2 regions of the Nocardioides lacus genome follow, and region 1 is predicted to be linked to the other one. Evidence: riboswitches for the same ligand, from Rfam matches in the RefSeq annotation. Region 1 holds a riboswitch; the other holds the start of a gene.
The links. Region 1 has a riboswitch for S-adenosylmethionine ahead of thrC (threonine synthase). Riboswitches for the same ligand answer to the same signal wherever they lie in the genome.

Region 2: linked by a shared signal. The riboswitch ahead of P5P86_RS17795 (aminotransferase class V-fold PLP-dependent enzyme) and the one ahead of thrC (threonine synthase) in region 1 are both predicted to bind S-adenosylmethionine.

What each region holds. Positions count from the first base shown of each region.
Region 1 is NZ_CP123620.1:1,013,758-1,018,097, reverse strand. Features, by position in the region: gene P5P86_RS04720 (LacI family DNA-binding transcriptional regulator) at 1-284, opposite strand, end outside; gene P5P86_RS04715 (SGNH/GDSL hydrolase family protein) at 303-1,151, opposite strand; gene thrC (threonine synthase) at 1,295-2,578, opposite strand; SAM riboswitch class I at 2,588-2,726, opposite strand; gene otsB (trehalose-phosphatase) at 2,827-3,660, opposite strand; gene P5P86_RS04700 (LytR C-terminal domain-containing protein) at 3,781-4,287, opposite strand; gene napA (nucleoid-associated protein NapA) at 4,289-4,340, opposite strand, start outside.
Region 2 is NZ_CP123620.1:3,789,597-3,793,936, forward strand. Features, by position in the region: gene hemQ (hydrogen peroxide-dependent heme synthase) at 1-498, opposite strand, end outside; gene P5P86_RS17795 (aminotransferase class V-fold PLP-dependent enzyme) at 517-1,896, opposite strand; SAM riboswitch class IV at 1,914-2,028, opposite strand; gene P5P86_RS17800 (FAD-dependent oxidoreductase) at 2,099-3,400, opposite strand; gene P5P86_RS17805 (flavin reductase family protein) at 3,477-3,980, opposite strand; gene P5P86_RS17810 (MFS transporter) at 4,027-4,340, opposite strand, start outside.

The DNA of each region.
Region 1 (4,340 bases):
GTACCGATGCCCCGCACCACGCCGGCGAAGAACGGCTCACCGAAGACCCGCTCCTCCGACTCCGCGATCACCAGGGCGACGGCGTCGGTGCGCTGGCTGGCCAGCGATCGGGCGGCGCGGTTGGGCACGTAGCCGAGCTCGGCGATCGCCTCCTCGACGGCCCGCCGCGCGCGAGCGGACACGCGGGCCCCGCCGTTGATCACCCGCGAGGCGGTGCCACGGCCGACGCCGGCCAGCGACGCGACGTCCTCCAGGGTGGGACGGCGGGTGGCGCTGCGCGGCATGGCCGCCAGATTAGGCCATCAGGTCGGCGTCGGCGCCCGATGACCGAACGGCACCTGGTCGCGTACGCCGAGCGCGGCCAGCACCGAGGGCAGCATCGCCTTGGCGGTGCGCTTGTAGCCGACCGCGCTGGGGTGGAAGCGGTCGAGGCTGAACATCTCGTCGGGGTTGGTGATGAAGAAGGGCCCGACGACGTCCGCGAGCGAGACCACGTAGGCGCCGGCGCCGTGTGCCGCCTGGGCCTGGGCGCTGGCGAGCTGGCGCGACGCCCGAGCTCCCAGCGAGCGCAGGGGCTGTGGCAGGGCCCGGAGCGCGCTGAGGTCGGGGCAGGTGCCGACCACGACGGCGGCCCCACGCACCCGCAGTGCCTCGATGCTCTCGGTGAGGTGCTTGACCGAGTCGGCGATCGGCACCCGATGGGTCACGTCGTTGCCGCCGACGACGATCACCGCCACGTCCGGCCGGTACGACGGCAGCAACGACATCAGCTGCTCGGGCAGCATCCACGACTCGCTGCCCACCTTGGCGGCGGTGGTCAGCCGTACGGCGCGACGGGTCTTCTTCGCGATGCCCTTGGCCAGCCGGGCGCCGAGCGTGCCGTCGGCATCCTCCGCCCCCAGCCCGGCAGCGATCGAGTCGCCGAGGAGCAGCAGCTCGACGGGGTCGCCGTAGGACTTCTTGTAGACCTTGTCGGCGAACGGCGCCACCTCGCCGAACGGCTTGCCGATGATGGCGCGTGCGTGCGCCGCCTGGCGCTTGAGCAGCACCACGAAGCCGGCGCCGAGCGCCGCCCCCACCGCTCCCACGGCGCCGGCGACACCGGCACCGACGGCGATCCGGCCGAGTTGGCGTGCTTCCTCACGGGTCATGCGTTGCTTGTAGCCGGTCGAGGTGAACGGATGTTCAACGCGGCGGTACGGCACTGCCCGCGTTGCGCATCCGTTCAGCGACCCGCTGCCTACGGAACGGGTGAGAGCCAGGCATCGACGTCGGACCGGGTGCCGGCGCGCCCTCAGGCCTGCGAGAGGCCGGCCGCCTCGAAGGCGTCGTACGACGCCTTGATCGTGGCCCGCGGGCCGACGATCCCGCTGACCGCGTCGAGCGTCTTCAGGCCGTGCCCGGTGTTGATGATGACCGTCTCCAGCGACGGGTCGAGCTGACCGGTCTCGATCAGCTTCCGGGTCACCGCGAGGGTGGTGCCACCGGCGGTCTCGGTGAAGATGCCCTCGGTGCGGGCGAGCAGCACGATCGCCTGCCGGATCTCCTCGTCCGAGACCTCCTCGACGGCTCCACCCGTGCGGCGCGCGGAGTCGAGCACGTAGATGCCGTCGGCCGGGTTGCCGATGGCCAGCGACTTGGCGATCGTGTCCGGCTTGACCGGGCGGATGGCGTCGACGCCGGACTTGAAGGCGGTCGCCACCGGGTTGCAGCCCTGCGCCTGGGCGCCGAAGATCTTGTAGGGCTTGTCCTCGACCAGGCCGAGCTTGATCAGCTCGCCGAACGCCTTGTCGACCTTGGTGAGCTGTGAACCCGAGGCGACCGGGATCACGATCTGGTCCGGCAGCCGCCAGCCGAGCTGCTCGGCGATCTCGAAGCCCAGCGTCTTGGAGCCCTCGGCGTAGAAGGGACGCACGTTGACGTTGACGAACGCCCAGCCCTCCTCCTCCGCCGCGATCTCCTGGGCCAGCTTGTTCACGTCGTCGTAGTTGCCGTCGACGGCCACCAGGTTGTCGGTGAAGATCGCCGAGTTGACCTGCTTGGGCTGCTCGAGGTCGCTCGGGATGAAGACGACCGTCTTGATGCCGGCTCTGGCACCGGCCGCCGCCACGGCGTTCGCCAGGTTGCCGGTGGAGGGACAGGCGAACACCTTGGCACCGAGCTCGCGGGCGGCGCTGAGGGCGCACGCCACCACCCTGTCCTTGAAGGAGTTGGTGGGGTTGGTGCTGTCGTCCTTGACCCAGAGCCTGGTCAGCCCGAGCTCGCGGGCGAGGTTCCTCGCCTCGAGCAGCCGGGTGAAGCCGGGCTCGGTGTTGGGGCTCTCCTCGATGTCCGCCGGGACCGGGAGCAGCGCCTTGTAGCGCCAGATGTTGCGCGGGCCGGCCTCGATCTCGGCGCGGGTGACCGCCGGGAAGTCGTAGGCGACCTCAAGCGGTCCGAAGCACTCCGGACAGGCGTAGTGCGGGCCGAGGTCGATGCGGTGACCGCACTCGCGGCACGACAGGGCGGTGGCGTTGCCGAACGCTCCCTCGCGCAGCGTCGTGCCGGAGGCACCGTGCTCGATGGTGTTGGCGCTCATGAGTCCTCCTCCTCATCTTCCCCGGTCGCGCCTCTCGCGCCGGGCCGGAATTAGCACCGCACCGCGGCCTGCCCGCGGGGCGGGAGGAGGATCGCGATCGGTTGCCGGGACTTCGCTGGGCCGTTCCCTCAGTCCCTCTCGATGAGCAAGAGCGATGCTACGGGAGCGGCGGCGCCAGCACCGAACCGGATGTCCACATCTCGGTCAATCCGTCCACCATGCGGACATCCGCACGTCGTACGGCGCCTTCAGCCCGCGTCGGCGGTGAGCTGGCGCAGGAGGTCGAGCACGCCGTCAGGACCCTTGACCACCACGTCCGCCAGCGGTGTCAGCGCGCTCTCCTCCGACGAGGCGGAGCAGACCTTCAGCGTGCTCAGCCCCTCGTTCTGCCAGGCGGTGAGCGCCTCGAACGCCTCGACGTCGCCGAGGTCGTCGCCGGCGAACAGGATGGCCTTCGCCCCCAGCGTGTCCACCAGCCGGTCGACGACCAGGCCCTTGTCCATCCCGGGCGAGCGCACCTCGATCACCTGCTTGCCCGGCTCGACGGCGAGATCGTGGGCCTCGGCCGCCTCGCGCAGCGGCTCGAGCAGGCGCTCGAAGGCACCCTGGGCGTCAGCCAGGCGGCGCGTGTGCACGGCGACCGCCAGGCCCTTCTCCTCGACGTAGGCGTCCGCGGCGTCGTGCCGCCGCAGGATCCGGGGCAGCTCGCGCAGGAAGGTCGCCAGCCCGACCGGCGGGCGGGGCCCGACGATGGCGCGATGGCTGGAGTTCCAGTGCTCGTTGCCGTACTGGCCGTAGACCAGCAGCTCCGTGCCGGTCGCGGCGAGCGCGTCGGCCACCTCCTCCAGGCCACCGAGCGCCAGCACCTGGCGTGCGGGCCGGCCGGTGACCACGGCGATCGCCTTCACCTTCGGCGCCAGCCCGGTCAGCACGGCACCGGCCTCGGGGTGGATGTGCGCCTGGGCCGGGTCCTCGACGATCGGCGAGAGCGTGCCGTCGAAGTCGAGCGCCACCACCGCCTGCGAGGCGAGCGCCGCGAGGGCGGCGTACTTCTGCTCAGCTCGGGCCGACGCGAAGTCCATGGCACTAGCCTGGCACGAGTCCGGTGAACGCCGTGCACAGCCCCGGCGGCCGAACGACGAACGGACGCAGCAGACCCGCTCGGGCCGATCCGAGCCCGACTCAGCCCGGCTCAGCCCGGCTCAGCCCAGCGGGGCCGTCAGGATGACGGTGAGCCGGTCCATCTTCATCGGGTCGATGGCCGGTGCGGTGCGATGGATGCCGAGGTCGAGGGCGAGCTGCTTGCCCGCCGCCTTGAGCCGCTGCGGGTAGTAGACGGTGGTCGCCGGGATCGAGCCGTACCAGTTGTCCGTGCCGACCACGTTCCAGCCGACCTTGGTCGCCTTCGTGCTCACGGTGGCGGCCAGACCCTTGACGCGCGAGTTGTTGAAGACCTCGACGTACACCTTGCCGCGCTTGACCGTCTTCGCCTTCGTGGCCGGGGCGGTGCTCGCGGCACTGCTGGGAGAGGGGGTGCTCGAGGCCGGCGCCGACACGTGGGCGCTCGGCACGATCCTCTGCTCGCTGTCGTCGTGGCCCCGGGTCACGACGAAGGCGACGAGGGCCATCGCGACGGCGACGATGCTGAGCAGCACGACCGGGGACGGCAGCGCGATCCCGCGCTGGTCGCGCATCCACAGGCGGCTCATCTCAGACCTCGAATCCGAGCCGGCGCGCCGAGCGCTGCCGCTGACGGGCCGCG
Region 2 (4,340 bases), 1.5 Mb from region 1:
ACGCCGCTCCCCCTCCGGGAGCAGGTACCACTCGTAGGACCGGATGAAGGGGTACACCGCCACGTAGTCGTGCGAGCGCTCCTCGGCGAGGAAGGCCGGCAGGTGCGAGCGGTTGAACTCGGCCGGCCGGTGCAGCGCCATCTGGGACCACACGGGAGTGAGCCGCTGGCCGAAGGCGGTGCGGCGCAAGCGGTGGTAGGCGCGCTGCAGCTTGTCCGAGGAGTCCGCATGCAGCCACACCATCAGGTCCGCGTCCGCCCGCAGTCCGGCGACGTCGTAGAGGCCGCGCAGCACCACGTCGTCGGCTGCGAGCTCGGCCACCAGCGCCTCGACCTCGGCGGTCTCCTCCTCGCGGACGCCCGCCTCGGCGTCGGCGAAGGGCTCGTCGAGCGCGAAGACGGACCACATCGTGTAGCGGATCGCGGCGTTGAGCTCGTTGATCTTCGCGGCGTTGGTCTTGAGGTGGGCCTGCGGGTCGGCTGTCTGCGGCGTGCTCATGCCTCTATTGTGCGGGGCTCACCCGCGGCACGCGGAGGCGGTCCGGGCCAAGGCCGCCAGCCCGGCGATCCGGGGCAGTGGACGCGGATCTGCGGCGAGACCCCACAGCCCGTCCGCCGACCGGTAGCGCCCCTCCAGCTCGCCCGTCGCGAGAGCGCTGACGAAGGCGCGCAGGCCCGCCAGGAGCCGGTCGACGTCCTCGCTGCCGTTGCCCAGGCCGACGCTGGCCCGCAGCGCACCCTCCACGAGACCGAGCCGCGTCACCAGCGGGTGCGCGCAGAACTTGCCGTCCCGCACGCCGATGCCGTGTTCGGCCGAGAGGTACGTCGCCACCAGCCCGGCGTCGGCCCCCGCCACCGTGAAGGTGACCACGCCGACCGGCTCCGCGGCGTCCTCCCACAGGGCCGCGGTGCTGACCTCCGGGATCGCGCCGAGGCCCTCGACCAGCCGCTCGCGCAGCACCCGCTCGTGGTGCTCCCATGCGACCGGGTCGAGCGCTGCCAGGGCCTCACAGGCCGAGGCGATGGCGAGAGCGCCGATCAGGTTCGGCGTGCCGCCCTCGTGTCGGGCCGGGGCGGGTGACCAGGTGGCTCCCTCGACGGTGACACGCTGGACCGAGCCTCCCCCGGCCAGGTACGCCGGCGCGTCGTCGAGCCAGTCGCGCCGCCCGATCAGGGCTCCGGCGCCGTACGGGGCGTAGAGCTTGTGGCCGGAGAACGCCACGTAGTCGACGCCGGTCGCCGTCAGCGAGAAGCGCCGGTGCGGCAACAGCTGGGCGCCGTCGAGGAGGACCCGCGCACCGTGCTCGTGGGCGAGCGCGACGACCCGGTCGATCGGCAGGCTCTCGCCGGTGACGTTGGAGGCACCGGTGATCGCGAGCAGGGCGTGCCGGCTGCCGACCAGCTCGGCCTCGAGGGCGGCCAGCGTCCGCGCCACCGTCGACTCACCCGTCACCACCGTGACGCCATGCGGCGACCGCTGCCAGGGCAGCAGGTTGGCGTGGTGCTCGATGTCGAGGACGAGCGTGCGCCCGGGGACGGCGGAGGCGAGCAGGTTGACCGCGTCGGTGGTGTTCCGGGTGATCACCGCGATGTCGTCCTCGCGAGCGTCGACGAAGGTGGCGATGGTGTGGCGCGCCTCCTCGTAGAGCGCGGTGGAGACCTGGGAGAGGTAGCCGGCACCGCGGTGGACGCTGGAGTACCACGGCGTGACCTCGGCGACCCGGGCCGCCACGCTGGCCAGCGCCGGGGTGCTGGCGGCGCCGTCGAGGTTGGCGTAGCGCACCCAGCGACCGTCGAGCAGCGGCACGCGCGTCTCGTCGGCCGCCAGCGGCAGCAGCGCCTCGATGTTCGCGTCGGCGGCGGGGAGGACGGGGCCCGAAGGGGTGGACAGGGACATGGACGATCACCTCGTGTTGTTCGCGCTTGCCCGACGTCGCGTCGACGTGGGCCTGGTCGTCACCCGGAGCACCCCACCGCGAAGGAGGGTTGCCCGCCAGCTAGCCGGGGCTTGTCGCTGGCAGTCGTGACCTGCGGGAGAGTCTAGGGCGAGGGGCGGGCGGATCGTCGAGTTGGTCTACCGACATATGAGACAAAGACGCTCAGTCGCGGGTGAGGCCGGCCGCAGCCCGCTGGGCCGAGCCGATCACGGCGGGGATCCCGACGCCGTCGTAGGCAGCGCCACAGACGGCGAGCCGGCGGGTACCGGGGACGCTCTCGACGGCGGCCCTCACCCGCTCGACCAGCTCGCGATGTCCCACGGCGTACTGCGGCAGTCCGTCGACCCAGCGCTGCACGTGCACGTCGACCGGCACCGCCGTCACGCCCGCGATCCTCGCCAGGTCCCGGCGCGATGCGGCGACCAGCTCGGCGTCGTCCGCGTCGATGGTCTCGCCCGCCCGGCCCAGCGAGGTGCGCAGCAGGAGCAGGTCCCCCGCGGCCCGGCCGGCCTCGCGCACCCAGTCCCACTTGGCGAAGGAGAAGGTCGCCGCCTTGATCGCCGTCGGCTCCACCGGCGGCACCAGGAAGCCGGAGCGGTCGTCGCCGAGATCGAGCTCGCCGGCCTCGAAGGCGAGGGTCACCACGGCGCTGGTCGCCGACTCGATGCCGTCGAGCAGCTGGGCCGCCTCGGGCGCGAGGGAGCGCACCAGCCGCGCTGTCGCGGCAGCGGGCGTGGCGAGCACGATCGCGTCCGCGTCGAGATCGTCGAGGGAGCGCACCGGCGAGGAGAGCCGTACGTCGAGGCCTTCCGCGAGCAGCTCCGGCAGCCGTCCCATCCCACCCGCCACGCCGGCGAAGACCGGCGCGGAGGAGACCGGCGCCGCCACGGCCTGGGGGGTGAGCGGGCCGCGGGCGAGCATGGTCAGCAGCTGCGGCACGGCGGCCCGCGTGGAGATCCGGCGGGCGTTGCCGGCGTACACGCCTCCCAGCAGCGGCTCCACGAGCCGATCGGTGAGCTCGTCGCCGTACCGCTCGGCGACCAGGTCGCCGACCGAGACGTCCCTGGTCGGCGACACGACCGGGAGTCCGGCCTCTTCCCGCACGCGAGCCATGCCCGCCTCGCTGAGGATGCCGGATGCGGCCAACCCGTCGAGGTCGGTCGGGACGCCCATGATGGAGCGCGGCATCGGCCGCAGCGCGCCTCGCGACAGGATCCGGGAGGCGGCACGGGTCGGGTGCACCACGGGCAGGCCGAGGGAGGCCGCCAGGGCGAGGCCCTCCGGCCGCCGGGCCAGCATCGCCTCGGCGCCGACGTCGACACCGACCCCGGCGACGCTCTCCACGCGCAACTTGCCCCCGACCCGGTCCGAGGCCTCGAGCACACTCACCTCGTGGCCGGCGACGGCCAGCTCGCGGGCGGCAGCCAGACCGCCGATCCCTGCTCCCACGACGATGACGCGCACCGCTCGAGTTTCGCAGGTAGGACCCGACGGGGTCGCGGCCGGGTGCTGACCGCGACCCCTCGGGCGTCGTGGGGGGTCAGCCGGCGAGGCGGCCGAAGCCGGAGCGGTGGAAGACCAGCGGCTGGCCGGCCGCGTGCTCGGCCGCATGGAGCTGCAGCAGCACGATGACGTGGTCGCCCGCCTCCACCTCGCGGTAGATCGTGCAATCGAAGCGGGCCAGGCCCTCGTCGAGGGTGAGCGCGCCGTCGCCGGAGACCGAGACGGCGATGCCGTCGAACCGCTCGTCCGGCTCCCCCGCGAGCTGGCGGCACACGTCACCGTGGTGCTCGGCCAGGATCGTCACGCCGACATGGGTGGCGCGGCGCAGGTCGGGCCAGGTCTTCGACGTCCGCGCGATCGAGAACGAGACCAGCGGCGGGTCCAGGCTGACCGACGTGAACGACGACGCCGCCAGGCCGACCGGCCGGCCGTCGACGACGGCCGCCACCGCCACCACACCGGTCGGGAAGACGCCGAACGCCTGCCGCAGCGCGATCGGGTCGAGGTCCTGGTTGGTGGTCAGGGCCGACAAGGTGCTCATGTGTGTCCTCTCGGGACCGGAGTCTTTGATCAGATTCTCCATAAGTTTACTCGACATACGACGCAATCCCGCCACGACCGTCCCCCGTGGACACCGGCGTCATCTCCCGCCTCGTGCGACGCACCGCTCGATCGTCCAGCTCGCGCCCCAGCGTCTCGGGGAGCGCCCGCATGCAGGCGAGGCTGATGATCGCGAGCAGCACGTTGTACGCCGCCACGAACCACAGGCTCCGGTCGCCGGAGAGCTCGACGAGCCAGGCCGCGATCAGGGGGGTGAACCCCGAGGCGAGCACGCCGGAGACCTGGTAGAGCGCGTTGAGCGCGGAGAACCGGTAGCGGGTGTCGAACAGCTCGCTCCAGA